2 linked regions of the Chitinophaga varians genome follow. The protein of the gene in region 2 binds, or shares a complex with, the protein of the main gene of each other region. Links are inferred from orthologs where the notes say so. Each region holds a gene or a part of one and is shown on either strand. Other genes may lie near its edges.

What was found.
Region 1: the proteins of trxB (region 2) and trxA are in contact, whole or in part, in a crystal structure (PDB 1F6M), measured with the Escherichia coli proteins. The link is inferred for Chitinophaga varians from one-to-one orthologs.

What each region holds. Positions count from the first base shown.
Region 1 is NZ_JABAIA010000002.1:1,985,911-2,001,726, forward strand. The notes cover bases 4,991-7,960. They hold trxA (thioredoxin), read right to left. Parts: upstream 6,650-7,960; coding sequence 6,332-6,649; downstream 4,991-6,331. Other genes in these bases: HGH92_RS22815 (M43 family zinc metalloprotease), read right to left, coding at 4,991-6,168; dnaE (DNA polymerase III subunit alpha), read right to left, coding at 6,755-7,960. In the rest of the region: HGH92_RS22795 (FMN-binding glutamate synthase family protein), read left to right, coding at 264-1,826; HGH92_RS22800 (GreA/GreB family elongation factor), read left to right, coding at 1,846-2,211; HGH92_RS22805 (DUF192 domain-containing protein), read right to left, coding at 2,296-2,838; aminofutalosine synthase MqnE, read right to left, coding at 2,846-4,030; more of HGH92_RS22815, read right to left, coding at 4,027-4,990; more of dnaE, read right to left, coding at 7,961-10,396; HGH92_RS22830 (C40 family peptidase), read left to right, coding at 10,521-11,192; HGH92_RS22835 (lipopolysaccharide biosynthesis protein), read right to left, coding at 11,189-12,679; HGH92_RS22840 (glycosyltransferase family 2 protein), read left to right, coding at 12,868-13,776; HGH92_RS22845 (methionine biosynthesis protein MetW), read left to right, coding at 13,850-14,494; HGH92_RS22850 (glycosyl transferase), read left to right, coding at 14,504-15,505; HGH92_RS22855 (sugar 3,4-ketoisomerase), read left to right, coding at 15,515-15,816. UniProt on the Escherichia coli protein: Participates in various redox reactions through the reversible oxidation of its active center dithiol to a disulfide and catalyzes dithiol-disulfide exchange reactions.
Region 2 is NZ_JABAIA010000002.1:1,419,016-1,434,806, reverse strand. The notes cover bases 371-3,315. They hold trxB (thioredoxin-disulfide reductase), read right to left. Parts: upstream 2,345-3,315; coding sequence 1,397-2,344; downstream 371-1,396. Other genes in these bases: HGH92_RS20415 (DUF4249 domain-containing protein), read right to left, coding at 2,365-3,246; folB (dihydroneopterin aldolase), read right to left, coding at 883-1,233; HGH92_RS20430 (hypothetical protein), read right to left, coding at 371-788. In the rest of the region: HGH92_RS20435 (MATE family efflux transporter), read left to right, coding at 1-27; more of HGH92_RS20430, read right to left, coding at 33-370; HGH92_RS20410 (RNA polymerase sigma factor RpoD/SigA), read right to left, coding at 3,362-4,219; HGH92_RS20405 (threonine aldolase family protein), read left to right, coding at 4,547-5,566; HGH92_RS20400 (valine--tRNA ligase), read left to right, coding at 5,804-8,449; HGH92_RS20395 (hypothetical protein), read left to right, coding at 8,507-8,992; HGH92_RS20390 (hypothetical protein), read right to left, coding at 9,064-11,865; HGH92_RS20385 (L-serine ammonia-lyase), read right to left, coding at 11,980-13,407; HGH92_RS20380 (FKBP-type peptidyl-prolyl cis-trans isomerase), read right to left, coding at 13,546-14,022; HGH92_RS20375 (FKBP-type peptidyl-prolyl cis-trans isomerase), read right to left, coding at 14,058-14,540; groL (chaperonin GroEL), read right to left, coding at 14,667-15,791.

The sequences.
Region 1 (15,816 bases), 560 kb from region 2 along the record:
GATATCAATAAAAGGCCTATCTTTGCTGCTCATTTACAACAAGTGAACAAGGCAACTTACATATTGACCTGCTGTAGCCAACTCCGTATTTGTACGGGCGGGTTTTTATTGCCGTTTTTATCCTGTCCAAAAGACTTCAACAATTAAGCCCGGGCAACTTCTAGCATCGTAACAGTTGTACCCGGGGGGATGATACCTGTACGCTTGTATTGGTAGTATGATCCATATAGCAATTTCCAAAACAATCTTATAAAATAAGTTTTATGAATCATCGGATAGCACGATGGGCAGTTTATCTTTTATGCCTGTTGCTGGATGTGAGCGTGGCTGCAAGCCTTTATCGCGGTTATTTAACAGGATGGATTTTATTACCGGTGGCCGTGGGTGTCACATTACTGACATTGATTGACCGTTTCCAGGGCAAACATGCCCTGCTGCGCAACTACCCGCTGCTGGGCAGGCTGCGTTACCTGCTGGAGCACATCAGGCCGGAAATGCGGCAGTATTTCTTCGAGTCGGACACAGACGGGCGGCCGTTCAGCCGTCGTCAGCGTGCGGTAGTGTACCAGCGTGCGAAAGACGTAAAACAGACCGTTGCTTTCGGCGCGCTCGCCGATATGTACGAGCCGGGTTACGAATGGGCCGCCCATACAGCGTTTCCTACGAAAGTAAAACCGGACGCGTTGCGGGTAACCATTGGCAACAAACAATGCAGTCAGCCTTACAATGCAAGTTTGCTCAACATCAGCGCAATGAGTTACGGTGCGCTGAGTAAAACCGCTATCCTTTCCCTCAATGGTGGCGCACAGGTGGGCGGGTTTGCCCACAACACCGGGGAAGGTGGCGTTAGTCCGTATCACCTGCAACATGGCGGTGACCTGATCTGGCAGATCGGTACCGGTTACTTCGGCTGCCGCGATGAGAAAGGTAATTTCTCACCGGAGGTATATGCCGGAACGGTTGCAGAACCAGCTGTAAAGATGGTGGAACTGAAATTGAGCCAGGGTGCCAAGCCCGGTAAGGGCGGAGTACTGCCGGCAGCGAAAAATACGCCGGAAATTGCCGCTATCCGCAAGGTGAAACCAGGCGTCAGCGTGTTGTCGCCGGCAGCACATACTGCCTTTGGCAACGAATATGAAATGCTGGCGTTTGTGCAGCAGCTGCGTACCCTCTCCGGTGGCAAGCCGGTGGGTTTCAAATTGTGCGTAGGCCGCAAGGATGAATTTGAGCGTATCTGTAAAGCCATGACCAACACTGGTATCTACCCCGACTTTATTACAGTAGATGGTGCAGAAGGTGGTACTGGTGCGGCTCCGCTGGAGTTCACGGACAGTATCGGTATGCCTTTGTATGATGCACTGGCTTTTGTGGTGAATATGCTGAAGAAGTACGACCTGAAACAGCATATCAGAATTATGGCCAGTGGCAAGATCATCACCGGTTTCGACATCATGAAAGTGTTGGCATTAGGTGCAGACGCGTGCTACAGCGCCAGGGGCATGATGCTGGCACTGGGCTGTATACAGGCGCTTCAATGCGATAGCGGCAGCTGTCCGGTAGGCGTGGCCACGCAAGACCCGACCTTGTACCAGGGCGTAAATGTGACCGATAAAAAAGAGCGTGTGGCCAATTTCCACCGCAACACCATATATGCACTGGCTGAACTGATGGGCGCCTGCGGCTTCGCAACGCCTGAACAGGTCAATCCTGCCGCACTTTACAGAAGAGTAACGAGAACGGATATACGATCATATGAAGAAATTTACGCACCGGACAACGGCCGTTCCGCCGGAGCGGCACTTATTCCGGGGCAGTCAGTTAATTAATTGATTAAAACCTGTTTTTATGAAAAAGAAACAGATTGTAGTGTCCCAACATGATTATGACATTCTGAAAACACTTTGTTACCACGCCCCGGGTACGGCTAAACTGAAAGAGGAGCTGGACAGGGCGGTTATCCGGAAAACAAAAGTACCCGACGATGTGGTACAGGTAAATTCCACGCTGCAGTTCAGGGATGAGCGCAGCGGCGCTGTGCGGGAAGTGCAGCTGGTATTACCTGCCGCCAGCAATATTCAACTGGGTAAACTTTCTATTCTTTCACCTATAGGCACGGCCCTGCTGGGCTATAGCGCCGGCGACACCATCGACTGGGAAGTGCCTGCGGGCAAAACCCAGCTGCACATTCTGCGGGTGGCGAACGAAGGATAGTTTTAAAAGGCTATAATGTTAGCGATCAAATATGTATCAAGCAAAAAAAGCCCCGGCGTCTGCCGGGGCTTCTCTTTTATATTGTCATTTGTGATAAACAACGTGGTCGCCGTAATTGACGTGGTATTTATCGCAGAAACCGCCATTGACTTCCAGCACGTATTGTGCTTTCTTGAAGGAGGGCAGGCTTTGTTCTGACAGCGGGGTGGCATATTTCTGGATAGACACGATCTCCAGTTTATCGTCCAGGTAGATGATATCGAGGGAGATGTAGGTGTTTTTCATCCAGAAGGAACGCTCTTCCATATCCGGGAAGATAAACAGCATGCCCTGGTCATCAGTCATGGATTTACGGTACATCAGCCCGTCTTCCCGCTGCTGATCGGTTTGTGCCAGCTGGATATCTATTTTGCGGATGGTGTCTGCCTTGTTTTTGGACAAAAACACCAGGGACGCTTCCTTTTTGAATTCGCTGCCGTTGGAAGTGACCTGTGTTGGGGATTCCGTGCCGGCGGTAGTGCCGGTACCGGTGTCCGTGGTGGCGGCGCTGTTGTTGTTGCCGGAATTGTTGTTACAGCCGGACACATACAGGGCGGCTATCAACAGGTATTTGAACGGTAGCTGCATAAGGATATTATTTAGTCAGTAGTAGCTCCTCATCGGAGAAAACGACGTCTGTATAATCTTTGATTTCATTGTACACGGTATCGCGTTCAACGGGCCTTCTGCCGGCTTGTTTGATCAGTTGTGCCAGCTGGGCGGTGTTCATGGAAGGGTTTTGTTCTTCCGCGCCGGCCATGCTGTAGATCTTGGTGGTATCATCGATGGTACCGTCCAGGTCATTTACGCCGAAGGAGAGGGTCAGCTGTGCGGTATTTCTTCCCAGCATAGGCCAGTAAGCCTTGATATGGGAGAAGTTGTCCATATACAACCGGGCCACTGCGTACAGCTTCAGGTCTTCCACGATAGAGGATTCCGGGATATCGGACATATCGTTGCCCTTGTTCCTGAATTTCAGCGGGATAAAGGTATTGAAGCCATGTGTTTCATCCTGCAGCTGTCGTAAACGTTCCATATGGTCGATACGGTGCTCGTAGGATTCAATGTGGCCGTAGAGCATCGTGGCGTTGGTGACCATGCCGCGGTTGTGCGCAGCGCGGTGGATAGCCAGCCATCCATCAGCATCTACCTTGTCATGGCAGATTTTAGCCCGTACGTCCGGATGGAAGATTTCAGCGCCGCCGCCAGGCATGGATTGCAGGCCTGCTTCGTTGAGGATGCGCATCCCTTCTTCTACGCTTACTTTGGCTTTACGGAACATATAGTCCAGTTCCACAGCGGTAAACCCTTTGATATGAAGATCGGGGCGGTGCGCCTTGATTTTTTTGATCAGTTCCACGAAGAAGTCCAGCTGCATCTTGGGATGTACGCCGCCTACAATGTGGACTTCCGTAACAGGCTGCCCGTCGTAGCTTTTCACGATGTCCAGCATCTGGTCGATGCTCAGTTCCCATCCGTCTTCACGGTTTTTATACAGCCGGGAATAGGAGCAGAAATGACAGGTGAAAACACATACGTTGGTAGGCTCGATATGAAAATTACGGTTGAAGTAAGTCTTGTCGCCGTGCATGCGTTCCCGCACATGGTTGGCCAGTGCGCCTAAAAAGCAGACGTCGCCTTTCTCAAATAAGGTCAGCCCTTCTGCGGGCGTAATTCTTTCCTGACGCAGGATTTTTTCTGCAATGTTCTTCAGGTCAGTATCCAGAGAAGGTTGCTGAAGAAGTGTCTGAACTGCCGGGTAATCTTGTCTCATCGTCATCTTACTTTCATTAATTTAATGGTGTTGGCCCTGTTCCTGTAAATTAATTTTACAAAATAAACACCATTTGGCTCATTTACCAAATTAAAGGTCATCCGGTTGTTGGGGCCAACAGCATTACCCGGTTTGGAAGCGATGAGTTGTCCGGCGGCATTGTAGAGGTTCACCTGCTGAAGGTCGGAAGGCCGTTCATAGAAGCTGATCCATACCAGCCCGTCAGTAGGGTTAGGATGAATCAATACGCCGGCCTGGCGCAGGTCCGGATTGATATCTTTGGTAACGATCCTGATATTGTCGATATATATGTTATTCTCCGCATTTGAGATATTCCGGAAAGCCACCTGGAATTTGTCTTTGCCTACCAACGCTGTCAGGTCCACCGAATCGCGGCGCCATTCGTTGTTGTTGGGGATGAATTCATCCTGTACGGCGGTAGGACGGGTAATGAGGTATTTGCCCCATTTGCTGTAGGCGATGGCGCCTGTCTGGTGACAATCTTTGGTGACCAGCACCTGCAGGGTGTCCCACACGTTGCCGGTCATATTGGGATCGGAATAAACGGCGGCGGCCACGTCAAAGAACAGGAAAATGGAATCATGCGCCTGCGGATCGATCACGGGGGTGATGAGGTCATCTGTCTGGTCGTTGACGTTGTACCCTTTGTTGCGTACCAGCGCCGATGCTTTACTGTTGTGCCCCACGTTGCGGTCACGCTCCCAGGTGAAGCTGCGGTCGGGGTTATAGATGTCCCATCCCGGCGGCGGGAAACTGTCCTGTTCAAAGCCTTCTTCAAAAGGCAGTTGTGCTTCCGCATCGAAGTGGAAGCGGCTGGCAGCGGTATCGTTGGCCACGTTGGCGTCTGGCTGACCGTTGGGCGATTGCGTATAGGCTTGCAGGTTATAGGCGCCTACGGCCACCTGCGAGGCAGGAAGGGGGACGTCTACGCTCTGCAGGCTGGGCAGATTGCCCTGCCAGTTGTAGTTGACCAGCGCGCCATTGTTGAGCCGGTACAAAATACGCACAGCGGTGAGGGCATTGGTGCCTTTGTTGCGCAGGGTCACCCGGGGCAGGATACGGTTATCGCAAAGTTTGCCGGTGACGCCGCTGACGGCCGTCAGTGCGGCGTCGTTTGCCGGCAGCACAACGGGCGTACAGCCATTGGACGCCATCAGGCTGCTGACGATGTTTTCCAGCACATCGCGCATCCTGCCGGTCTGGCCGGCGGTGAAGAGGTGCATACAGGCGTCGTCGCTATAGTCCATGTAGTTCATGAACATGATCCCCGGGAAGTTGGGGCTGCAATTGTCGGTTTTTGGAAAAGAGGGGCATCCGTAGGTATTGTCGCCCTGCAAAGGGGTATCGGCGATGCCGTCATCTACGGAGCAGGTGCCACCGTCGTCGCCCCAGATATGTTTCAGGCCAAAGAAATGCCCTATTTCATGGGTGGTGGTACGACCGAGGTTATAGATACGGCCTACGCTGCCGGTGGTGCCAAAAGCGGTATAAAGCACCACTACGCCCAGTTGTTCGGCAGGGTAACCATTGCCCGGAGGGGCGGCCACGCCCAGGTAGTTGCCCGACAGGCGGGTTACCCAGATGTTGAGGTATTTTTGAGTGTCCCAGGCATCGGAACCGCCGGTCTGATCATATTTCGCGTCGGGGGCGCCGCCGCTGATACTAAAGCTTTGGCCGGCGGCTGTTTTCACGCGGACGATGCCCGTGGTGGGCTCATCGCCGGGCGTGCGCTGGGCCAGGCAGAAGCTGATGCGCGAATTGCCAATGATGGGTTGCCATACCGGGGGCACCTGGCTAACGTCCGGATTGGTGGCGTTGTAATCCTGGTTTAGCACGGCTATCTGGGACATGACCTGCGCATCGGTGACCAGGTCGGGATTGTCCAGTACAATATGCACCACTACGGGGATAGTGACGTTTTGTGGCACTGCTTCGGTTTGCACGCGCATCATGCGGCGCTGTTGCAGCAGTTGCATTTTCTTTTCATTGTTGTCGATCACTTGTTGCAGGGAAGGGTGTTCAAGCACCCGTTGCTGCAGGGCAACGGCGGTGCCGCATTGGCGCTGGCCAATGGCGGCCAGGCTGTAAAGTAAGGTAAACAGGATAATAAATGTGTGGCGCAAAGATCGTTGTTATTAGAGATGAATCAGATGGTTTTTCTGGTTTTGATGATAGTGTAATATACGCAGTGGAACCGGAATTTTGTCACAGTGTACAGAGAAGGGCACAAAAAAGCCCTTCCGTCGAACGGAAGGGCTTTTTCATCACTCAGTTTCGTTTATATCATTACAGGTTGGCCTGTATTTTTTTGTCCAGAACAGCTTTAGGTACTGCTCCTACCTGTTTGTCTACCACCTTGCCATCTTTGATGAACAGGATAGCGGGAATGCTGGTGATACCGTAGTCGATAGAGATTTGCGGGTTCACGTCAACATTTACTTTACCGATGTTTACTTTACCAGCGTAATCTTTAGACAGTTCTTCAATAACTGGTCCGATAGCCCGGCAGGGACCGCACCATTCTGCCCAAAAATCAACTACTGTTAATTTATCGGAATCCAGCACTTCCGTCTGGAAGTTCGCGTCTGTGAATTCTAAAGCCATAAGATATTATAATTTAAAGGTGTTTATTAATGATTGTTTTTGATTGTCTACTGGTGTATATGATCAAAACTTGAACCGAGTGCAAATTACTGCTTTTTTGACATCTTACTTATTGATTATCTCGATATAGACATCGAGGTCCGGTTGTTTTCGCAGGAAATGCGCCAACTCGTCATTCATCTCGATGTTTCTGTTGAAAGTATGCATTTTTACCTGCAGATTATCGTCTATATCTACCAGCTGCAGATGCAGTTGACTGTTACCGGGATAGCGGTTGATGTTTTCCACGAGGAAGTCTACCGTTTCGCGGTTCAGCAGTTTAGGGGAAGTGGCCAGGAACACCTGTTTGGTATGTGTTTTCTTCACTTCCTGCAGCAGCTGGATGCTGCTTACCTTAAACTCGTATTCGTTGTCATTAAAGCGCTTGGATTTAAAGCCGCCGTTGATAAACAGGCAGAGGCCGGGTTTCAGGTAAGGTGCAAACCGGATGAAGTCCTCGCTCCACAGGGCAAATTCAAATTTGCCGCTGTAGTCTTCTATCGTCATAATGCCAAACTGCCGGTTGTTGCGGGAAATCCTTTCCTGGGCATTGGTGACATACACTGCGAGGCGGAAATTCCGTTCGCGGGAGCGGCCGCCGGAACTGCCGGGCGTGCTGATCTCTGCCTGGTACTCCACAAGCTCCTGCACGTTGTTCATATGGTAATGCTTCAGTTCAAAACGGTAATCATCCAGCGGATGGCCGGAGATATAGATACCGGTAATGTCCCGTTCGTTATTGAGCTTCATGATCAGCGGCCAGGGGTCGCAGTTGGGAATTTTGGGTGGTTCCACGTCCGGCATGTCTTCAGCACCGAAGAGGCTGCCAAGGTTGGAAGAGCCTGCGGACACCTGTTGGCCGAATTTCACGATTTTATCAAGACCGTTCATGGGCTCGTTTTCCGGTTTGTGGAAATACTGTGCCCGGTGGAATTCGGGGAAGCAGTCGAAAGCGCCGGACATAATCAGGGCCTCGAGTGATTTTTTATTGACAGCACGTTGGTTCACACGTTTGATGAAGTCGAACACTGTTTTGAAAGGGCCGTCTTTTTTCCTTTCCTCGAGGAGGTTTTCCACGGCGGCTTCACCCACGCCTTTCAGGCCACCGAGGCCGAAACGGATCTGTCCTTTTTTGTTCACCGCGAAACCTTTCAGGGATTCGTTCACATCCGGCGGCAATACGTCGATGCCCATGCGTTTACATTCTTCCATGAAGAAGGTGATCTTCTCAATGTTGCTGGCGCAGTTCAGTACAGACGCCATGTATTCGGAAGGGTAGTGGGCTTTGAGGTAAGCGGTCTGGTAGGCGACGAAAGCGTAGCAGGTGGCGTGCGATTTATTGAACGCATAGGAGGCGAAGGCTTCCCAGTCGGTCCATACTTTTTCGCAGACTTTCAGGTCGTAGCCATGGGAGGCGCAACCTTCCATGAACTGGGCCTTCATCTTGTTCAGTACCGCGATTTGTTTTTTACCCATCGCTTTACGGAGAATGTCCGCGTCACCACGGGAGAAGTTGGCCAGCTTCTGGCTGAGCAACATTACCTGTTCCTGGTATACGCAGATACCGTAGGTTTCCGCGAGGTGTTCCTCCATGTCCGGCAGGTCGAAAGTAACCGGCTCCAGTCCGTGTTTACGGCGGATGAAGGACGGGATGTACTCGAGCGGTCCCGGACGGTACAAGGCGTTCATCGCGATGAGGTCATCGAAACGGTCCGGTTTCAGTTCGCGGAGGTATTTCTGCATGCCGGGCGACTCGAACTGGAACGTGGCGTTGGTTTCGCCTTTCTGGTACAGTTCATATGTCAGCGCGTCGTCCAGCGGAATATTGTCGATTTCAATTTCCACGCCATGGTTCATGCGGATCAGTTCCAGAGCGCCTTTGATGATGGTAAGGGTTTTCAGGCCCAAAAAGTCCATCTTGATTACGCCGGCAGATTCGATGATGCTGCCCTCGAACTGGGTAACGAGGAGGTCTGAGTCTTTGGCGGTGGATACGGGGATGAGGTCGTACAGGTCTTGCGGGGCAATGATGATACCAGCCGCGTGGATACCGGTGTTACGGACAGACCCTTCCAGTACGCAGGCTTCGCGGAGCACTTCGCCCTGCAGGTCTTCTCCTTTGATCAGTTCACGAAGGCGTTTTACGTTTTCAATGTCTTCGCCGGCGAGGCCTTCTTTATCTGCCAGGCTCTTGTCGCCTTCCAACGGGGCGTTGAAGATACGGTCCAGCTGTATGCCGGGTTTTTCCGGCACCAGTTTGGCCAGTGAGTTGGATTCCACCAGTGGCAGGTCCATTACACGGGCAACGTCCTTGATACTCATTTTGGCGGCCATGGTACCGTAGGTGATGATCTGCGCTACCTGGTTGCGGCCGTATTTCTGTACTACGTAGTCAATTACTTTCTGACGGCCTTCATCATCGAAGTCCGTATCAATATCGGGCATGCTCTTACGGTCCGGGTTGAGGAAACGTTCGAACAGGAGGTTGTATTTGATCGGGTCGATATTGGTGATGCCGATACAGTAGGCCACGGCTGAACCGGCGGCGGAACCACGGCCCGGGCCGATGAATACGCCAAGGTCACGTCCTGCTTTAATGAAGTCCGATACGATGAGGAAGTAACCGGCAAAACCCATGTTTTCGATTACCTGCAATTCAAAGTTGATACGTTCTTCAATGTCCGCGGTCATTTCCCGGTACCGGGTGCGGGCGCCTTCGTAGGTGAGGTGCCGCAGGTACTGGTCCTGCGTGAGGAACTCTTTCGGGATGGGAAAGTTGGGCAGCAGGATGTCGCGCTTCAGGTCCAGCAGCTGTACTTTGTCCACGATCTCGTTGGTGTTGTCTATTGCCTGTGGGAGGTCATGGAACAGCGCGGTCATTTCCTCCGTGGTCTTAAAATAGAACTGATCGTTATAGAATGCGAAGCGGGTGTTTTTAGGTGCCGCTTCGTCGTCAGAAAATTCTTTGTTGGTAGGCGTGCTTTTTTTCTCGCCGGTGTTGATACAGAGCAGGATGTCGTGTGCGTTGGCATCTGCCTGGTCCACGTAGTGGGAATCGTTGGAGGCGATGATTTTCACATTGTATTTGGCGGCGTATTTCAGCAGCACATGGTTGACCTGGTCTTGCTCAGGGATGCCATGGCGCTGCATTTCCACATAAAAATCGTCACCGAAGATATCGAGCCACCATTTAAATTCCTTTTCGCCTTCTTCTTCTCCTTTGCGCAGGATGGTTTTAGGCACGGAGGCGCCGAGGCAGCAGGTAGTGGCGATCAGGCCTTTGTGGTATTGTAATATCAGCTCTTTGTCGATACGCGGATATTTGCCATAAAGGCCTTCCATATAACCAAGAGAACAGAGTTTGATCAGGTTACGGTATCCTTCGTCGTCTTTGGCCAGTAACACCTGATGGTAACGGATATCTTTCTCTTCGCGTGTGAAGGCGCGTTTGTGGCGGTTTTCCACGAGATAGAACTCACACCCCACGATGGGTTTTACTTTGAGTCTTTTATCCTTTGGATCACCGGGATTGAGTTTGTTGTTATACGCTTCTGCCACAAACTGGAAGGCACCAAACATATTTCCATGGTCCGTGATGGCCAGTGCCGGCTGATTGGAGGCCATGGCTTTTTTGTACAGTGATTTGATATCGGCTGCACCATCCAGTAAGGAAAATTGCGTGTGTACGTGTAAGTGGGAAAAGATCATCTGCTAAGCTGTTTCGTCAGGCGTCAAAAGTACGATAGAATTTGGTTCAATAAAAATCCATTATTTGCGTTCATAATTAGTCATAAATCAATATTTTAGCGCAAAATTTTTTTAACCAGACACTATGATGAGTATTAAGGGACATTTATGGATGAAATTATCGGTTTGTGCAATGGCATTAGGTTCCTGTTCTACCATCAAAAAAAGTACCGTGAAACATGGCAACACGCCGACCGTGTCTGAATCCCGCCGCATTACCTTCCTGGACCATATCAATACGCCGGGGCGCACGCACGGCTCTTCTTCCTATAACAACAACAAAAATGTGAGCATCGGTAAAAATGTTACCTATGCCAGCGCCAACCTGGAAAATGCCCAGAGCTGGCAGTTTAAATATGCGCAGTTGCTGGACGTGCCGGTGGAGAACGTATTAAACTACAATCTATATAACTTTATTGAAGAATGGTGGGGCACGCCTTACCGGCTGGGTGGTAAAACCCGCGACGGTATTGATTGCTCCGGCTTTGTGAATACGCTGATGAGCGCCGTGTTCCAGTATGCGCTGACGGGTAATTCCGTGGAGCTGTACAGTAAGGTAAGACAACACTTAAAAGAGCGTGACCTCCGGGAAGGTGATCTGGTCTTCTTCAAGATCCACCACAAACGTATCTCTCATGTAGGCATCTACCTCGACAATGATAAATTTGTGCATGCGTCCACCAGCAACGGCGTGATGATCAGTGATCTGAACGAGCCTTACTGGAAGCGGTATTTCGCCGGTGGCGGCAGGCTTTAGTAGCGAAGTCCTATCTTTCCTTTTACTATTTCCCAGGCATTGTTGACATCTTCCGACAAGCGGGTGTTGATCACCGCAACACCGAACAGGCCCATGAAAAGGACTGAGCGGACGATGGTGTCTACATACATGTTGAACATGAAGGGGAGCTGCTGCACCAGCAATACGCCTCCAATGCCTAACAGCAGCGCATACAGGGTTTTGAGGCTTAAGGGCTGCATACCAAACCGTATCCAGATAAAAAGGTAACGCGCGAGGTTGAAGATCGCTACGGTGACAAGGTCCGCGTAAGCCGCGCCCACCGTGCCAATGCGTCTTTGGAGGTACAGGTTGCAGAAAAAGGAAATAAACACCACGACAATGGAGCTGACAAAATCAAAGCGCCAGTAGTTGGAAGTTTGAATGATCTGGTTGTTGATGCCTGTCACTAAATCGATCATTTTGGCGAGCCCGAGAATAAAGATGATCTGAACGATCAGGTGCCATCCGGGACCCAGGTACAATACCAGGTTATTGACAGAGAGCCATATGGCCCCGAAAATGCCGACGCCGGCTATAGACAGGGTGATAGAGCTTTTGGTGTACAGCTCCTGTATTTTGGCCATGTCCCTGTTTTTCCAGGCGGTGGCCAGAATGGGCGTAGTGATAGCGTACATGCTGCGTTGCGGCACCTCCATAAAGCTGATCACGAATGTGGCATAGGAGAAAAGGCCCGCATTTTCCAGTCCGCTGATGCTGGAGATAATGAGGATATCGTTGGTTTTCCGCAGCAGGGTGAACACATTGGAAGAAAACACATAGCTGCTGAAGATAAACATACGTTTGCCCAACCGGCGGGTAACATTGCTGATACCGCCACCACTGAATTTCAGTTGACCGGTACGCCATAATATGACTAACAGCGCGATAGCGGCAACAGCATAAGGCAGGCTGAATACATTGATATATTGCGCAAAGCTGATATGGGCAAAAGCAAAGACCAGCAGCATCACGGTGGAGATAATACGGATACCGCCTTCCTTCAGAAAGTTGGACGCCACCGTTTTGTGCAGGCCCCAGGCAAAGCCTTCAAGCATGTTAAAGGCCAGTATAAAGAAGGTGAGGGGATAGATCGCGGAAAAATAAGTGATGAAGAGCGGGGAATTGCCGCTGAACTTGCGGATAATCAGTCCTTTGAATATAACAGAGAACGCCACAAACAACATAAACCCTATCAGGGACACGATGAGGGTGAGTTTGGGCAGGTCGTTTTTCTCCGGTTTGAGATAGTCGTGATAAAAGGGGAAGAACTTATTTATCACCGGAACGGCGCCAAGGGAGGCCACCGTGGCCAGTAAGGTGCTGACGTCGATCAGTACGCGGGTAAGGCCGATTTCTTCTTTGGAGAAGATCTTCGGCATCAGCATGATCAGATTAACGGCGCCGAAGGCAAACCCTATGTAGATGAATATGGATGAATAAAAGCTCTGTTTTCGGATGATCCCCATTACCTGTTTTATGAAGCGCAAATATAGAAAGAATCTTCCAGCGGGGGTGGTTTGTATTAGGAATTGTGTATGAAAGAACAACAAGTAAGTAATTTTTTTCATGGTTTTTGCAGTTCTCCCAATAATGAATTTATTTTGTAAGGTACTAATAGTGCCGGCCTTGTCGGCAGTATTATAATCAATAGCGTATGTCTACATTAGCACCGATTATTTTTTTCGCATTTAAGCGGCCGGAGATCACCAGGAAAGCCCTGGAGAGCCTGGCGCTCAATCCGGAAGCGGCGGAGAGTGAGTTGTATGTTTTTGCGGATGGGCCGAAAGAAGGAGCTACTGCAGAAACGTTGCAGCAGATTGCCGCCACCCGGGAGGTGATCCGCAGCCGTAAGTGGTGTGGCACGGTACATATTGCCGAGCGGGTACAGAACTACGGCCTCGCCAAATCGGTGATCACCGGCGTAACGGAAGTCATTGAAAAACACGGTAAAGCTATCATCGTGGAAGATGACCTGGTACTGTCGCCTTATTTCCTCCGGTATATGAACGAGGGGCTGGACCTGTATGAAGACGACCCGCAGGTAGCTTCTATCCACGGATACCTTTATCCGTTGCTGGAGAAAATGCCGGAAACATTTTTTATCCGCGGGGCCGATTGCTGGGGATGGGCCACCTGGGCCCGCGCCTGGAAACAGTTTGAGCCCGACGGACAGAAACTGTATGATGCCATCCGCCTGAAAGGAGAGGGCAGGACATTTAACTTTAATAACACCTACGATTATATGAAAATGCTGCGCAAGCAGATCAGCGGCCAGAACGACTCCTGGGCTATCCGCTGGAATGCTTCCGCATTTCTGAAGAATATGCTGACTTTATATCCGTCCCGTTCCCTGGTGCAGAACATCGGAGGTGATGAATCTGCCACACATATGGATGAGGCGGATACTGAGAAGTACGAAGTGGTGATGTCACCTACACCGATACAATTGCAGAAATTGCCGCTGGAGGCCAGTGTGCAGGGAACGGCAGCCTTTGAGGACTATTTCAGGTCCACCAAACTGGGCCTGGTCCAGAAGATCAAACGATTTATCAAAAAAAGATAAGAATGCCGGGCATTTAAGGAGGTGAGCGGATATGTGGCCGGCTGCCGGCATCAACGATCAAAACACCATATTCATGCGCAATGACAACCGGAATTATGACTATTCGGGGATTCCAGTCAACAGAAGACCAGAATACAGTAAAATTATCAGTTTACTGGACAAGGGAAACAAAGTATTGGACCTGGGCTGCGGCAATGGGTTGCTGATCGAAGCCATGCAACAGGAGGCACAATGCAGCTGTAAGGGCATGGAACTTTCCGGGTCAGGTGTGGAGATATGCCGGCAGAAAGGACTGGACGTGATAGTGGGGCGCATTGATGAAACATTGCCCTATGAAGACAACGAATTTGATGTGGCAGTATGCAACGTGACCATCCAGATGGTGATGTACCCGGAGAAGTTATTGGCAGAGATGAAAAGGGTTTCCCGCCGTCAGATCGTCTCATTTCCTAACTTTGCCTACTTTATGAACCGCCTGGACATGCTGGTCAACGGCAGAATGCCTACCCGGATGCTGTTTGGCTACCGCTGGTATAATACCGGGCATATCCATCAGCTGTCTGTTCGCGATTTTTATGAGCTGCTGCAGGCAGTAGGCGGACTGCATGTGAAAAGGAAGTTGTACGTGTCGGCCGGCTTTAAGCTGATCGATGCGCTTGGAGGGCTGTTTCCCGGGTGGTTTCGCAAAACCATTATCCTGGAAACGGAGAAGGAATAAAACCTGATTATGAACGAAAGAGATACTACATTATACTATTGTACGCTGTTTGACAGTAATTATTTGTCCCGTGGGCTGGCCATGTACACTTCGCTGGCGGCGGTATGTTCCGATTTCCACCTGTACGTTTTTGCTTTTGACGACAAATGTCTGTCTGTATTGCGGAAGATGGCGCTGCCGCACCTGACAGTGATCTCCCTGGCGGAATTTGAAGACCCGGAGCTGCTGAAGGTGAAGCCAGGCCGCAATCGCGCGGAATACTGCTGGACCTGTAGCTCTTCCACGATTTTATATTGTATTCAACAGTTTCAGTTGCCGCATTGTACCTATATCGATGCGGACCTGCTTTTTTATAACGATCCTCATGTGCTGATGGAGGAGATGGGCAACCATTCCGTGATGATCACCGAGCATCGTTATACGCCGCAGTACGATAAAAGTAAACTGAGCGGCAAGTATTGCGTGCAGTACATCACTTTCCGCAACAACCGCTGGGGCATGGAAGCATTACAGTGGTGGCGCAACGCCTGCCTCGACTGGTGCTACGACCGTCATGAAGACGGTAAGTTTGGCGATCAGAAGTACCTGGACGACTGGCCTTCCCGTTTCCTGAACGTATGGGTGATGGAAAACCTGGGCGGCGGTCTTGCCCTCTGGAATATCCAGCAGTACGACGTCTTTAAAAACGGTGACAGGCTACGTTGCCGTGAAATCAGCACCGGTAAGGAATTTGACCCGATATTTTACCATTTCCATTACCTGAAGTATTTTACCGATAATACCATAGAACTGGGCAGGCGTATTATCACGCCGGCCGTAAAAAAGTTGTTCTATGAACCATATATCCTGGAACTGGAGGCATGCAAGCGGAGAATACAGGCGGTAGACCCGTCATTTGATCCGCATGGCGCGAGGCCCCGGCCATCAGGCCTGAAAGCTACGTTGGTCACCATCTGGCGTAAACTGAGAAATGTTTATCATATATATCCCCTGAAGGAATCCGGGATTTAAATACAACGTATGGCACATATCATCAATCTGACGACACACAGTGATAAACGGGGGAACCTTACCGTCATAGAAAAACAGATCCCTTTCGATATCAAAAGGATCTTTTATATCTATGGCGTGGATGATTCCGTAAGAGGCGGCCACCGGCATCACCGTACCATACAGGCCGCCATCTGCGTGCATGGCAGCTGTATTGTGTCCAACAACAATGGCAAAGGAGAGCAGACCGACTTCGTGCTGGACCATCCCAACAAATGCCTGATACTGGAACCGGAAGACTGGCATACCATGCACCACTTTACGCCCGACGC
Region 2 (15,791 bases):
GGTAAATGGAAAGGGAAAGTGATTTAAAATAATTACTGGAGATCATCCAGCATTTTTTTGCAGTCTGCTTTGATATTGGCGTCGTCCTGGTAGATGCTGCGGAGGCTCAGGGCTTTTTTCAGCACTTCGATGGCTTTGTCCTGCTGGTCATCGGCTTTATAGGCACGGGCCAGTTCGTAATAGTTGAGGAGGAAAGCGGGGTCCAGCTGCCGGCATTTTTCATAATTGGCAATAGCATTTTTAAGGGAGCCGTCCGGCAGGCCGCCGAAGAGCATCTTAGCGGCACCTCTTTCAAATACATTGAGGTTGGCTACTTCGTAGTTCCACTTGCCAAGCACGTGATAAGCCTGTGCGAGGTTGGGGTTGAACTTAATGGCCAGTTCGGCGTACTTCTTCACATCTTTGGAGGCGGCAACTTTTTCCTTTGCGCCCGAGATGAGGGCCATGCGGCCCATGGCCACTGCCATGGCGAGGTTGGCGTCTGCGTTATTCGGGCCGACTTTCAGCGCTGACTGCGCATAACTTTTCGCCTGGTTAAAATAGTTTGTTTTAGCACTTTTATCTTTCTGGCGGTTACCGATACGGGAGCACATCTGGCTCGCCTGGTTCAGAGCCCTTATCTCGTTGGGCTGTATTTTCAGTATTTCCTTGTCTTTGTCGAGCGCAGCCTCTTCCTTCATCTGTAATTCCAGCTGCTTGGCCTGTTCCACCATTTCGTCCACGGACTGGGCTTTTGCAAATAATACAGTGCAGAGCAGGAATGAAATTGTCAAAATCCGTTTCATCATAGGATTGGTTTTTAACAGGAATAAGAAGCTTGATTTACTTGTTGCTATAAATCTACGGAAAATTACAAATAATTAGCGCGGGCAGGCGTGCATTTTAGTATTCCTTTTCCAGTGACACCAGTGAATTACGGATGCTGGCACCCATTGGCGGGTTCAGTTTCCGGAGGGTGACAGTACTGTATTGGATAGCAGGATAACGTGCCTTCAGGGTATCGGACAGGGCGTAGACCACTTCTTCCAGCAGCGGTTTGGGTTGCGCCATGATTTCTTTGGCTATTTCATAGATTCCCTGATAGTTCACAGTATCAGTAAGATCGTCGATGGTAACGGAGCCAGGTATACGAACAGAAATATCGAGGAGAAAATCATTGCCGATCACGGTTTCTTCCGGATACAGGCCATGATAGGCGCGGAAAGCAGCTTGTTCGAGCGCGATAGTAAGCATCTTTGGATAATTACGAATTACGAATTACGAATTACGAACTGAGGTGCAATTCGTAATCAGTAATTCGTAATGGTGTTATTATAATGTTTCAGTTAGGAATTATGGACCACAAATTACCTCTCAATTCGTAATTCGTAATTCGTAATTCGTAATTCTCAACTGATTATTGGTGTTCTTTAGCAGACAGGTATCTTTCCGCATCGAGGGCTGCCATACAACCGCTGCCTGCAGCAGTTACAGCCTGGCGGTAGATTTTGTCCTGTACGTCGCCGCAGGCGAACACGCCTTCCACGCTGGTACGGCTGCTGCCCGGAACGGTCACGATATAATCCTGTTCGTCCAGTTGCAGATAATCTTTAAAGATGGCGGAGTTAGGCTGGTGACCGATAGCCACGAAGAACGCGCTTACCGGAACGTCTTTTTTCTCGCCGGTTTGGTTATTACGCACTCTGACAGCTTCTACTTTGTTTTCGCCAAGTACTTCATCTGTTTCGGTGTTCCAGTATACGATGATATTGGAAGTTTTGAGGACGCGGTCCTGCATTACTTTAGAGGCGCGCATTTCGTGCTTGCGTACCAGCATGTGTACGGTGGAGCACATTTTGGAGAGGTAGAGGGCCTCTTCAGCAGCGGTATCGCCGGCGCCTACGATGGCCACCTCTTTACCACGGAAGAAGAAACCGTCGCACACGGCGCAGGCGGAAACGCCGGAACCGTTGAGCCGTTGTTCGGACGGGAGTCCCAGCCATTTGGCGGAGGCGCCTGTTGCGATGATGATAGCGTCAGCAGTGATTTCTTTTTCTTCGTCGATGATTACTTTATATGGTTGTTTGCTGAAGTCCACCGATGTGGCCATACCATAGCGGATATCGGCGCCCATGCGGGTAGCTTGTTTTTCGAAGTCCACCATCATTTCCGGGCCTTGAATACCTTCAGGATATCCGGGATAATTTTCAACTTCGGTGGTGATGGTCAGCTGGCCACCGGGTTGAATACCCTGGTACAATACTGGTTTAAGGTTGGCTCTTGAGGCATATATTGCAGCGGTATAGCCGGCGGGGCCGGAACCGATGATCAACAGATGCACATGTTCTTGTTGTTTGTTTTCCATACTTTGATTGCTCTATATAATTATTTCCTGATAATAACTGTTTTATAGGTGACTGCATAACCGCCCCAGTAACCGATGGCGCCGGGCACATTTCCCATGATTTTAGTAGGAGATGCGAACGGGTTGCCGTTGCTGCTGTAGGCAAAATCGAGTGCCCGCCAGAAGGTGTAGGTGGCTTTATCGATGTTACAGAATTTGAGCGTCACCGTATCTCCTCTGTTAAAAAAGCCGTTGGTCTCCGGGTCTACACGTTTGCTTTTGTCCACGCCGGCGTCCACAGGAATTTCAAATGTTGTGCCGTTCACCACCTGGTCGTCCAGGGTGGAATTCAACCCGGCCAGAAAGGGCCCTTTGTTGGTCCGGGTGAAGTACCGGGCATAATTACCGGGGGTAGCTGCATCCGTGATCCTGGCCCACAGGCGGGCTTTCAGCGTATCGTCGCCCTGTCTTGTGCGACGCCACCAGATGGTGTCCAGGTGAAAATTCTGCAGTGGTATAGTTGTCACCGCCTCATATGACTTATTGTCAGCAGTTATTCTTAGTGTATACTGGTTGCCGGCTTTTCCTTTGAAGACGGATGGTTGGGCAGTATCCGGCGTATAGGCGAAAACGGGGCCCAGGCCAGGTATTTCCACAATTGTTTCCCGGAGTGTCATGGTGCGGACACTATCGGAGACGGTCACCACGGCTTTGTGTACAAAGGAAGCCAGTAATGCAGCGGTATCTATCTGAGAGAAGTAGCCGAGGCTGCGGGTAAGCACTACCTGCGGGTACTGGTTGGATTCAAATTTACCTTCCACCACCAGCGACTGCTCCTGTTGTTGCAGGTTGACGGTAATGTCTTTCTCGCAGGCGGAGAGCGATATTACTGCAGCCACTATGATCATCAGGAGGTTGCGCATAACTGCAAAAATAAGTGGTGTTCACAATATAAAAACACCGGCCATGTATTTACAAGGCCGGTGTTTTTATAGATTAAGAGGGTTTATACAGCGGTTTCCGGAGAAACCGTAAATATTATCCCAGGTAGGATTTCAGGGCGCCGCTATAGCGTGCTTTCTGGAGCCTTTTGATAGCGCGTTCCTTGATTTGCCTGATTCTTTCTTTGGTCAGATCGTACTTCTGTCCGATTTGTTCGATTGTTGCGCCGTTTTCACCATCCAGACCGAAATAGGCATTCACAATTTCCGCTTCGCGGGGGCTCAGGGATTTTAATACCCGGCGTATTTCCTCGCGGAGGGAATCTCTCATCACGTCGTCATCGGTAATGTCACCACCTTCCAGCAGATCTCCCATAGCTACGTCTTCAGCTTCATGTACCGGAGCGTCCAGTGACATATGGCGGGTGTTGCTCTGAAAAATGTTGTTAATTTCCGATTCAGACATTTCCAGGATTTCTGCGAGTTCCTCGGTAGAAGGTTCACGCTCGTTTTCCTGTTCAAATGCCATGTAAGCTTTGTTCGCTTTATTATAGGTGCCAATTTTGTTTTGTGGCAGACGAACAAGACGGCCTTGTTCAGCCAATGCCTGCAGGATGGACTGGCGAATCCACCAAACTGCATAAGAGATGAATTTGAAACCTTTTGTTTCATCGAAACGTTGCGCAGCTTTGATCAGGCCTAAATTACCTTCATTGATAAGGTCGCTGAGGCTAAGCCCCTGGTGCTGATATTGCTTGGCAACGGAAACCACGAAACGCAAGTTTCCTGTAGTCAATCTTTCAAGAGCCTTCTGATCGCCCATTTTAATGCGCTGCGCCAAAACGGTCTCCTCCTCAGGTGTTAACAAAGGGATCTTCGAGATTTCCTGCAGGTACTTTTCTACCGCCTGCGAATCACGATTGGTGATCTGGGTGGCAATTTTAAGTTGCCTCATATGAAAAATTGTATTGGTTTATAAATAAGAATAACAGCGAAAGAAATATTTTGTTTGAATTTTGAATTTAATTAACTTACAAAATTTCCCGCACCTTATTCGTTTGTTTTAATTAGCCTGCAAAGATCGTGCTAACCCACCACTCTACCAAATCCTTCTTTTTTTCGTCTTCGCTATAACAAAGTACAGTTTTATAACGATATTTTATAGTGCTTTAGTCCTTGTTGCCACACGCTTTATGCAAATTTTAACAATTGATAAATAATCATTATTAAATTAGCATCTTAACTAATTTATTGTCAAAGTCCTTGCAAATTATTCAATCATATGATAGACTTTCGCAGCGATACTTTTACACGCCCCGGCCCTGGCATGTTACAGGCCATGTTACAGGCTGAAACAGGAGACGACGTTTTCGGTGAAGATCCCAGCGTTAATAAACTGGAAGCCATGATGGCAGATTACTTTGGCAAAGAGGCAGCCATTTACTGCCCTTCCGGCACAATGAGCAATCAGATTGCCATCAAAATACATACGTTGCCAGGGGATGAAGTGGTTTGCAGCGACCTCGCCCATGTGTATATTTATGAGGGAGGCGGCATTGCGGCCACTTCCGGCGCCCAGGTCCAGGCCATCACCGGCGACCGTGGCATGATCACCGCTGCCCAGGTGGAAGCTGCCATCAACAATCCCGACGATGTGCACAAAGCCCGCACCAGCCTAGTATGCCTCGAAAACACCTCCAACCGCGGCGGCGGATGCTGCTATGACTGGGAAGAGGTGCTCCGCATCCGGCAGGTATGCAACCAGCATAAACTGGCCCTTCATATCGACGGCGCCCGCCTCTTCAATGCCCTGGTAGCTACAGGACAAGATCCCAGGACTTACGGACAGACATTCGACAGCATCTCCGTATGCCTCAACAAAGGAATGGGCTGCCCCATGGGCTCTGTGCTCCTTGGCAGCAAAGCTTTCATCCGCGAAGCCCGCCGCATACGGAAAAGACTGGGCGGCGGCCTGCGGCAGGCAGGCTTTATGGCCGCTACCGGCATCTACGCCATGGAAAACAACATCCAGCGCCTCGAAGAAGACCATCAACACGCCAAACAAATAGCGGCTGCCCTGCTGGAGAAAACTTTCGTTGGCCATATGCTGCCCGTGGAAACCAATATCCTCATTTTCGAAGTCACCGGCGAATGGACGCCCAAAAAACTTACAGACCACTTCCACAAAGAAGGCGTACTCGTCATCCCCATCTCGCCTACGCAGGTCAGAATGGTGGTCCATCTTGATATCACACCTGACATGGTGGCGAAAACCTGCCAGGTGATCTCCGAAACCATGTAACGGTACCGTCTATATATAAAGACACTTATCTCCAGCAAAAGGTGCATCTGATGATGCACTTTTTTTTTGCACCAAAACCGTCCGGTGCGGCCGGCATGCAGCCAACAGCAGCAAAACGCAGGCACACCGGCCCTCCGTCCTTTCCCCTGCGGCCAACGCTCCGGGCTAATATTCTGCGTCATTATTTCCTTCTCTGGTCAATCTCCGTTATTTTTGCAGACTTATATTATGAATAGCATGGAACTTTCGAAAAATTACCTGCCTGCAACGGTTGAAGACAAATGGTACCAACACTGGATGGACAAAGGCTATTTCCACTCTACGCCGGACAGCCGCCAGCCCTTTACTGTAGTGATCCCCCCGCCTAACGTCACCGGGGTCTTGCATCTTGGCCATACCCTCAATGAAACTGTCCAGGACATACTGGTGCGCCGCGCCCGTATGAGCGGTTTCAACGCCTGCTGGGTACCCGGTTCCGACCACGCGTCCATCGCCACTGAAGCCAAAGTGGTGGACATGCTGAAACGGGAAAAAGGGATCGAAAAATCCCAGCTGTCCCGCGAGGAATTCCTCAAACACGCCTTTGAATGGAAGGACAAATACGGTGGCATCATCTACCAACAGATCAAAAAGCTCGGCTGCTCCTGCGACTGGGACAGGGTGACCTTTACCATGGACGACCACTATTATAAAGCGGTGATCAAAGTGTTCGTGGAACTTTATAATAAAGGCCTGATCTATCGCGGCGCCCGTATGATCAACTGGGACCCCAAAGCAAAAACAGCTTTGAGCGATGAGGAAGTGGAATACAAAGACATCCAGGGTTTCCTCTATCACGTGAAATATGCCATCACTGATGCGGAAGGCAAGCCTACCGGTGAATTCATTACCATCGCCACGCAGCGCCCCGAGACCATCATGGGCGACACCGCCATCTGTGTAAATCCGGAAGATGAAAGATATGCGCACCTGAAAGGCCACTTTGCCATCGTACCGCTGGTAAACCGCCCCGTGCCCATTATCTTCGATACATACGTAGACAAAGCCTTTGGTACCGGCGCACTGAAAGTGACGCCTGCACACGATATCAACGACTACAACCTCGGCCTGAAACATAACCTCGAGATCATCGACACCCTCAACGAAGACGGCACCCTGAGCGCTGCCGCCGTCGTATTTGTGGGCGAAGACCGTTTCGTGGCCCGTAAGAAAACAGTAGCCGCCCTCGCAGAGGCCGGCCAGCTGGTGAAAGAAGAAGCCTATACTACCCGCCTGGGCTACAGTCAACGTAACCCTACTACGGTAGTGGAACCGCGCATCTCCACCCAGTGGTTCGTAAAAATGGCCGATATCGCCAAACCGGCGCTGGACGCAGTTGTGGAAGGTGACGTAAAAATACATCCCGGCGACCGCTTCCTCGCGACGTACAAATACTGGATGGAAAACGTGAAGGACTGGTGTATCTCCCGTCAGCTCTGGTGGGGACAACAGATCCCTGCCTGGTACACTGCTGACGGCACCTTCGAGGTGGCCGCCACTGCGGAAGAAGCAGTAGCGCAGTTTGCAAAGAAGGGCATCACACTCACCGCGGCAGACCTGAAACAGGACGAAGACTGCCTGGATACCTGGTTCTCTTCCTGGCTCTGGCCCATGGAAGTGTTCAACGGTATTTCCAGCCCGGACAACGAAGATTACAAATACTACTACCCCGGTTCCGTACTGGTGACCGGCCAGGATATCATTTTCTTCTGGGTGGCGCGCATGATCATGGCCGGCCTGGAATTCAACGGGCAAAAGCCTTTCAGCGACGTGTACTTTACCGGCATGGTAAGAGACAAGGAAGGCCGCAAAATGAGTAAACAACTTGGCAACTCACCCGACCTGCTGGAGCTCATTCACAGCTACGGCGCCGACGCCGTACGTTTTGGCGTAATGATCAGCTCTCCGGCCGGTAACGACCTGCTGTTCGATACTTCCAGCTGCGACCAGGGCCGTAACTTCAACAATAAAATATGGAACGCCCTGAAGCTGGTGAAAATGTGGGAATCCCGTCAGGCTGCTGACGATGTGGACGCTTCCGGCCTCTTCCCGATCAGATGGTTCCAAAGCCGCCTGAACGAAGTACAGGCACAGGTAGCCTCCCTGCATAACGACTTCCGTCTCAGCGAAGGCCTGAAAGCCTTGTACAGCCTCATCTGGGACGATTTCTGCGGCTGGTACCTCGAATGGGTTAAACCTGGTTTCGAACAACCCATCTCCGCTGCGGTATACGCCCAGACGGTATCTTTCTTCGAACAACTGATGCAACTGCTGCACCCGTACATGCCGTTCATCACGGAAGAGATATACCAGTTGCTGAAAGTACGCGACGAAGCTGATGTACTGATGATGAAACAATTCACCACCCCTGCCGCCCCGGTACATGCCGCCCTGCTGGAAGGCGTACTGGCACAGGAAGTGATCACCGGCATCCGCGACGCCCGCGTTAAAAACCAGATCAAACCCAAAGACCCGATTGTACTGCATATCGAAACCAAACACGAGAATGCCTTCAAACAAATTGAAGACACCATCGCCAAACAGGTCAATGCAAAAGCAGTACATTACGTACAGGAAGCGGTGCCCGGCTGTATTACGCTCGTGGTACAGAAAGATAAATTCTACCTCGGTACCGAAACAGTACTGGACACCACCGCACAGAAAGAATCCCTGCTCAAAGATCTCGAGTATCAACAGGGCTTCCTGAAGTCAGTGGAAAACAAACTGGCCAACGAACGGTTCGTTCAAAATGCCAAACCGGAAGTTGTAGAGGCTGAAAGACGCAAGAAAGCAGACGCCGAAGCAAAAATCCTGGCGATAACGGAAAGTTTGAAATCTTTATAATTTTTGCAATCGCCCGGTCGTTAGTATACCGGGCGATTTTTTTATCCCGTCACTATCATGCTGAAACACCTGTCCGCATTCATTTTCCTGCTGTTGACGATCAACGTGAGCACTTTTGCCCAATCCGGTAAAAAGCCCGCTCCTGCTACCAAAGCCTCATCGGCGACCAACAAGCGGCCCGCGAAACTTCGCAGCAGCTGGGGACTCTTCCTCAGCGACACGCTGCCGAAAAGCCAGGTGGTAAAGCTGCTGGACTCCGCACTGGTGGTACGTGATGAGAAGAACCACGTTTACCAGGTGATCTCTTTCGCCTTTACTTACGAACAGCATCAACCTTACCTGAACGATACTACCGGCCAGGCCGCCATTTATAAAGACTTCACCGGGGACAACTTCAAAACCTCCCGCCTTCCGGCGCTCTGGAGCACACGCCTGAAAGAGAGCCTGCAACAGGGAGACGTGTTGTACTTTGATGATATCCTGATTGAATATGCGCCTGATAAACTTTACCGGGCACCGTCCTTACGGATAGACGTGAAATAGGTTTTCCACATTATATAACAAAGGGCCCATGAATACTGGTATTCATGGGCCCTTTGTTATATAAAGACTCTTTAGTAGTTAAACAGCTGCTGCAACGGCAGGATAAAGTCCACCCTGTTCTGTGCATTGTCAACCGGGTCTTTGTCAAACAGGTGGCTGAACCGCACCCCACAGGTAAACGGCAGCGTATTGCCGATACGGGTGTCCAGGAAAAGTTCTGCCCCGGCTGAAGTATAGCGATTGTCCCGTTTGTTGATGAAATCCCGCGCCATGCTATAATCGTAAAACAGGTTCCCCCTGATCCGGCTGAAATAAAGGACCTGCGCAAAGCCCCAGTCAGGATACGCCAAAGGCAGGTGGTAGTTGGCTCCCAGCTTGTATATCCGGTCGTAGAAAGGGGTATTGTACCCTCTCGCATACACGAAATTGTCTGTAAACGTATAGTTAAAGTTCTGATCACGTTGCCGGTAGGCGGCCTGCAATACGATACTGTGGTTTTGGAAGAATCCCGGAAGATATTGATCTACGCGGCCATACAGCTGTTCCGCGAAGGGATTGCCTATTGAGTGATTGTAATACAGCGCGATATACTGGCCGAAATGGCTATAGATGTTCTGTTTGGCTTTGATCCGCATGTTACTGAATATCAGCCGGCTGCTCAGGTATTGCAGGTTGTCGTTCCTGAACTTGAAATTGCCCTGCGGATAACGATGCAGGATATTGTAATCGCCGCCAATGACAAGGCTGCGGCTATACAGTCCCGACGAAAAATTCAGCGGAAGCGACAACCCGGCGTGCCAGGTCAGCTCATTCCAGTAAATGCGCCCGATATTTGGCGCCACTGTATTGCGGTTAAATATATAGTCCACGCCGGTATTGAGATAAGGGAACCATCCGCCGAAAGTGAAGCTGGCTCCCAGATCGGAGTATCCTTCATTCCGGTTGTAGGTGTATCCCAAAGAGGTATTGGTGGTGTTCAGGATGTTTTCGCCCAACAGCGAGATACTATAATCGGGCTCGTTAAAAGAAGGTACCCAGCTGTGGAAATTGAACGGACGTGTAAAGAGCGCATATTTCTTCACCGGCAGCGAGTCATGCGGCACGATGTCCAGAATGTTGGCCCCTTCTTTATCAGACGGCTCCAGCCATTTGCTGTGCCGGGCCTGCGCCACGGCTGTTTCTTTCCAGGCCGTTTTCAGCGGCGCGCGGTACAGGCGATAGCCGGCTGTGGTGAACTCGCTGAACACCAGGCTGTCCTGCTGCGGCGAAGCGGCCATGTGCAAGGCGCTGTTCCCCCGGTCTGTGATTTCATATGTTTTCCTGTCAGATAACGTGAGCGCATATACGTTGTTCACATCACGGGTGGATGCGGTGAAATACACCGTGTCGCCCTGTACGGCAGGTATGCCCAGCACGACGAAGCTGAAAGGGGTCAGTTCCGTGACTTCGTCCGTTTGCAGCGACTGCTGCACGAGCGCCATTTCGCCCCGTTCGTTACGGACCGCGCTGATAACGGCTTTATCATCAGCCGTAAAACGCGGGAAGGTATAGTACCAGTTGTGCGGGTTGGGCAGCACTTTTTCCACCGTGCCGGTGGAAGTGTTGATCAGCTGCAGGCTGTAGTGCATGTCCGGCGTGATAGACGCAGCCACCACTTTCCCGCCGTCGTTGCTGATATCCGGGGAGAAGAACTTACCGCGGGGAGACACTGTTTTCGTACTACCGCTGGCGTTGTCGTGGATACGGATAACGGAAAAGTTTTTCCATCCCCAGCGGGCATCGAAACGGGCAGCCGCCCATACGATACGTTGATTACGATAGCTGAAGAAATCATTGTATACAATGCCGGGCCTTACCAGCAGGTGTTCTTCCCCGTTGCTGCCAAGGCGGTAGATGCCGGGCACTTTATTAAAAGCGTCTTTCAGCACGATCCACTCACCAGGACCGGCGGCATAGACATATTTATAATTGGTCACCGTACGGCCGGCGGTGGTAACCGGCACTGCCGGCGTGGTGTCCGGACGGGCCGCGTAGCTGTTCCACTGTGGCTGGTATTCCGCCAGCATGGCGTTATAGAAGGCAGTAATATTTTTGCCGGTACGTTTTTTCAGGCTTTGGGAGAAGGGATAAAAAACGCCGCGGTAACGGACCGCATCGCTGGTAACGCCCTTCCAGAAGTCGTTGCCATAATGGTTACGGCCATAGGTGGATAAGAGGTATCCCAGTGGATAATGGTCGGGAATAAAATCGCGGTAGGAGCCGTTGCGGATTTTCATATAGCTGTAGCGCTTGTCTTCGAGCGACAGGGCGCGGAAACCATCAAAAAAAGCGGGCAGCCGGCCTCTCCCCTGTTGACTGAAAGCCGTTTCATTGATCACCGCATCACCCTCCCAGAACCAGTTGGGCACCGCGATATTGGTGGCGGCCGCCTGTCCCAGTTGTCCGCCCAGCCAGGAAAACACTTTAGACACGCCCTGCCGGAAGTTCATGTTTTGCAGCACATGACGGTATTCATGGAGCGCCAGTTGTTCCGTCCAGTTGAGAGAGCCCAGGTCCTGCGATGAAGGAGACGGGGCCAGGTAGAATTCAGAACGGAAGGGGCCGAGCTGCACGTACCCGTTTGACTGCATCGTTTGGTTCTGCAGCACGATATCCACCTTCCTTTCGAGCGGACCGATAGAGCTGCGGGTATTTTTATTGAGCCAGGTAACGATATTGGCTACACGTTCTCCTTGCTGGCCCATCCCCTTGGGGAAGATCACGCGGACAGTATCGGTATTGATCTGTTGCCATTTCAGGGAAGGAGGGTTGCCCCCGAATTGTTGGGCGGCAGCGGAAGTTGACAAAAACAGGAGCCAGAAGTAGTGACGCATAAAAAAATACGGATTACGAATTGCGGTACTGAGCGCAAAACGAAAATATGTTTCTTTCTTAATATAAACACATTTAAAATCCTGAGCCCTGTACCGCTGTTTCCGTACTTTATGTTAGCATTCGCTGAGACTGATAGGGATGTTGACAGCGAGGCCGCCATCGGACGTTTCCTTGTATTTGGAGTTCATGTCCAGGGCGGTGTCCCACATGGTTTTCACGACAGCGTCGAGGGAAACCTTGGCCAGTTCAGGGTTGCTTTGCAGCGCCAGCTGAGAGGCCGTGATGGCTTTGATAGCGCCCATGGTATTTCTTTCAATGCAGGGAATCTGCACCAGTCCGCCGATAGGGTCGCAGGTCAGGCCGAGATGGTGTTCCATGGCTATTTCGGCAGCCATGAGCACCTGGCGCTGAGATCCGCCGAGGCATTCTGTCAGCGCCGCAGCGGCCATGGCAGAGGAAACGCCTATTTCCGCCTGGCAGCCGCCCATGGCAGCAGAGATGGTAGAACGTTTTTTGAAGATGCTGCCTATTTCTGAGGCGGTGAGCAGGAACTGCATGATTTTATCGTCGTGCAGGCCGTCGCAGAAAGCTATATAGTATTGCAGCACCGCAGGAATTACGCCTGCAGCGCCATTGGTAGGTGCAGTCACCACGCGGCCGAAGGAAGCATTTTCTTCATTGACGGCGAGGGCGAAACAGCTCACCCAGTCGAGCGTATAGGTGAAATGTGCGCCGCCGGCGCGGATAGCTTCGATCCACGAATGATAATCGGTATAAGTGCGTCCTTTCAGGAGTTTTTTATTGAGCGCAGCAGCACGGCGGGCCACTTTCAGGCCTCCGGGCAGTTCTCCTGTAGTATGACAACCGCGGTAGGTGCATTCCTGCATCACACGCCAGATATTGAGCACGCCGGCACGGGTTTCGGCTTCCGGTCTCCAGGCCAGTTCATTTTCCATGACCAGTTCAGAGATGCTGAAACCGGTTTTAATGCAGAACTGCAGCAGTTGCCGGGCCGTATCAATGGGAAAAGGCAGGTCTACCGAGGCAGCACCGCCGTTTGCTTCGCCTTCCTGCACCACAAAACCGCCACCAATAGAATAATAGGTAGCTGCGCGTTTATCGCCATCGGCGAAGGTAACGAGGAAAACGAGGGCGTTGGGGTGGAATGGCAGGGATTCCTCGAAGAGGAACTCTATGTCTTCCACCGGATCAAAATCAATTTCATATTTGCCGGCCAGCATCATTTTACGGGTACGGCGCAGGTCATCTATTTTGCTGTTGATTTTATTAACATCGAAAGTAACGGGGTCATCACCGCAGAGGCCCAGCAGCACGGCGATATCGGTGCCATGGCCATGGCCGGTTTTAGCGAGGGAACCATAGAGCAGTACCTGTAAACCGGTTACGGAAGAAAGTTTTCCGGCGGTATCCAGTTCATGCAGGAATCGCTGGGCTGCCCTCCAGGGGCCTAAAGTATGAGAGCTGGACGGACCAATGCCAATCTTAAAAATGTCAAATACGGAAATACATTCGTGTGCCACTACATTATTGATTTACCTGTAAAAATAGGCCATTTTACATATTCAGCTATTTACGGATTTTGTTATTTAACGATTTATGTTTGGAAGTGGGGAAGACGACATAAAAAGGGCTGACCTGTTGGGGTCAGCCCGGGAGATTTATTTTTTAACGAGGTCTTTCAGTGTCACATCGAAAAACAGGACCGTATTTGGTGGAATGCCTGGTCTGCCGCCCGGGCCGTAAGCCCAGTAAGAAGGAATGAAGAGTTTGATACGTCCTCCCTTTCCTATTTTGGGAATACCTATTTTCCAGCCATCAATTACCTCGTTGAGGTCGAAGCTCAGGTTATCTTTGCTGTCGAATGATTTTCCGTCCACGAAAGTGCCCGCATAATTCACAGTCACGTTACTCGTGATGGTAGGTTTGTTGGCCACGTCGCCGCTGTCGATGATCTGCCAGAAGATGCTGCGCGGATCATGGGAAGCGGTGATATTATTGGTTTTCAGGTAATTGACAATAATGGCACTGTCAGCATCATACTGCGCTACAGGGTCAAAGGCTGGCCCATTGTCTTTTTTGGAGCAGGCCGCCAGTAAAGCCAGGCCTAGCCCTCCCAGTAAAAAAACTTTCTTCATTCCGTTGATATTTGGATTTTATAGTTACACAAAAATTACCTGACGTCTACCAGTTCCACATCGGAGATGAGGATGGCGTTGGGTGGAACAATATTGGGCACGCCAGTGCTGCCGAAGGCGAGGTATGGCGGGATGTACATCCGTATTCTGCCACCTTTTGAAATTTTACCCAGCCCTATCTGCCAGCCGGGAATATGATTTTTAAGTGTTCTGTTGTTGAAGTTGGTCACATCGAAAGAGGCGTCTACAACGGTACCGTCAATCAGTTGGTTGGTATAGTTGACAAAAGCGATGGATGTCGGTTTCAGGTAATGGATACTGTCACCGGGATTATAGATACGGTAATAGAGGCCTGATGGGTCACGTACCGCAATTTCGTTATGGGCAAAGAGATATTGTTGTATACGGGTATCTGTTTCCGCCGTGGCCATGGGCATCATCTCATCTGCTTTTTTGGAGCAGGAGAGCATTGTTAATACCGGCAGGCATGCCAGGGCTATTTTCAGCAATAACTTCATTCAGTGTTCATTAATTTAATTACCAGGGGTACCTGTGTAACGCAATACGGGCGGTAAAGTTACAAGATAAAAAAAACTCCTGCAGAAAGGCCTGCAGGAGTTTCTTTTTTATGGTAATAAGACTGATTAGTAGTCCATGCCCATACCGTGTCCACCACCTGGCATAGCAGGAGCAGCGGATTTAGGTTCAGGTTTGTCAGCGATCACGCATTCGGTGGTCAGCAGCATACCAGCGATGGAAGCAGCGTTTTCGAGTGCGATACGGCTAACTTTAGTTGGGTCGATAACACCGGCAGCCAGCATTTTTTCATATACTTCAGTGCGGGCGTTGAAACCGAAGTCACCTTTACCTTCTTTCACTTTCTGTACAACGATGGAACCTTCGATACCAGCGTTAGCAGTGATTTGGCGCAGTGGTTCTTCGATAGCGCGTTTGATGATAGCGATACCGGTTTGTTCGTCGTTGTTATCACCTTTCAGTTTATCGAGAGATTCGATAGCGCGGATGTAAGCCACACCACCGCCCGGTACGATACCTTCTTCCACAGCAGCGCGGGTAGCGTGCAGGGCGTCATCTACGCGGTCTTTTTTCTCTTTCATTTCCACTTCGGTAGCAGCACCTACGTACAGTACAGCCACACCGCCGCTCAGTTTAGCGAGGCGTTCCTGCAGTTTTTCGCGGTCGTAGTCGGAAGTAGTTACTTCGATTTGTGCTTTGATCTGACCGATGCGGGCCTGGATGTCTTTTTTCTGGCCTTTACCACCTACAACGGTAGTATTGTCTTTATCGATAGTTACGGATTCAGCTTTACCCAGGTAAGTGAGGTCAGCATTTTCCAGTTTGTAACCTTGTTCTTCGCTGATAACGATACCACCGGTGAGGGTAGCGATGTCCTGCAGCATGTCTTTTCTTCTGTCGCCGAAGCCAGGAGCTTTTACAGCAGCTACTTTCAGGGTACCACGCAGTTTGTTTACCACGAGGGTTGCCAGTGCTTCACCTTCCAGATCTTCAGAGATGATCACCAGTGGAGCGCCTTGCTGGGCCACTTTTTCCAGGATGTGCAGGATATCCTTCATGGTGCTGATCTTTTTGTCATAGATCAGGATGTAAGGGTTCTGCAGTTCAGCCTGCATTTTTTCGCTGTTAGTGATGAAGTAAGGAGACAGGTAACCGCGGTCGAACTGCATACCTTCTACCACTTCAACAGTAGTATCGGTGCCTTTCGCTTCTTCTACGGTGATTACGCCGTC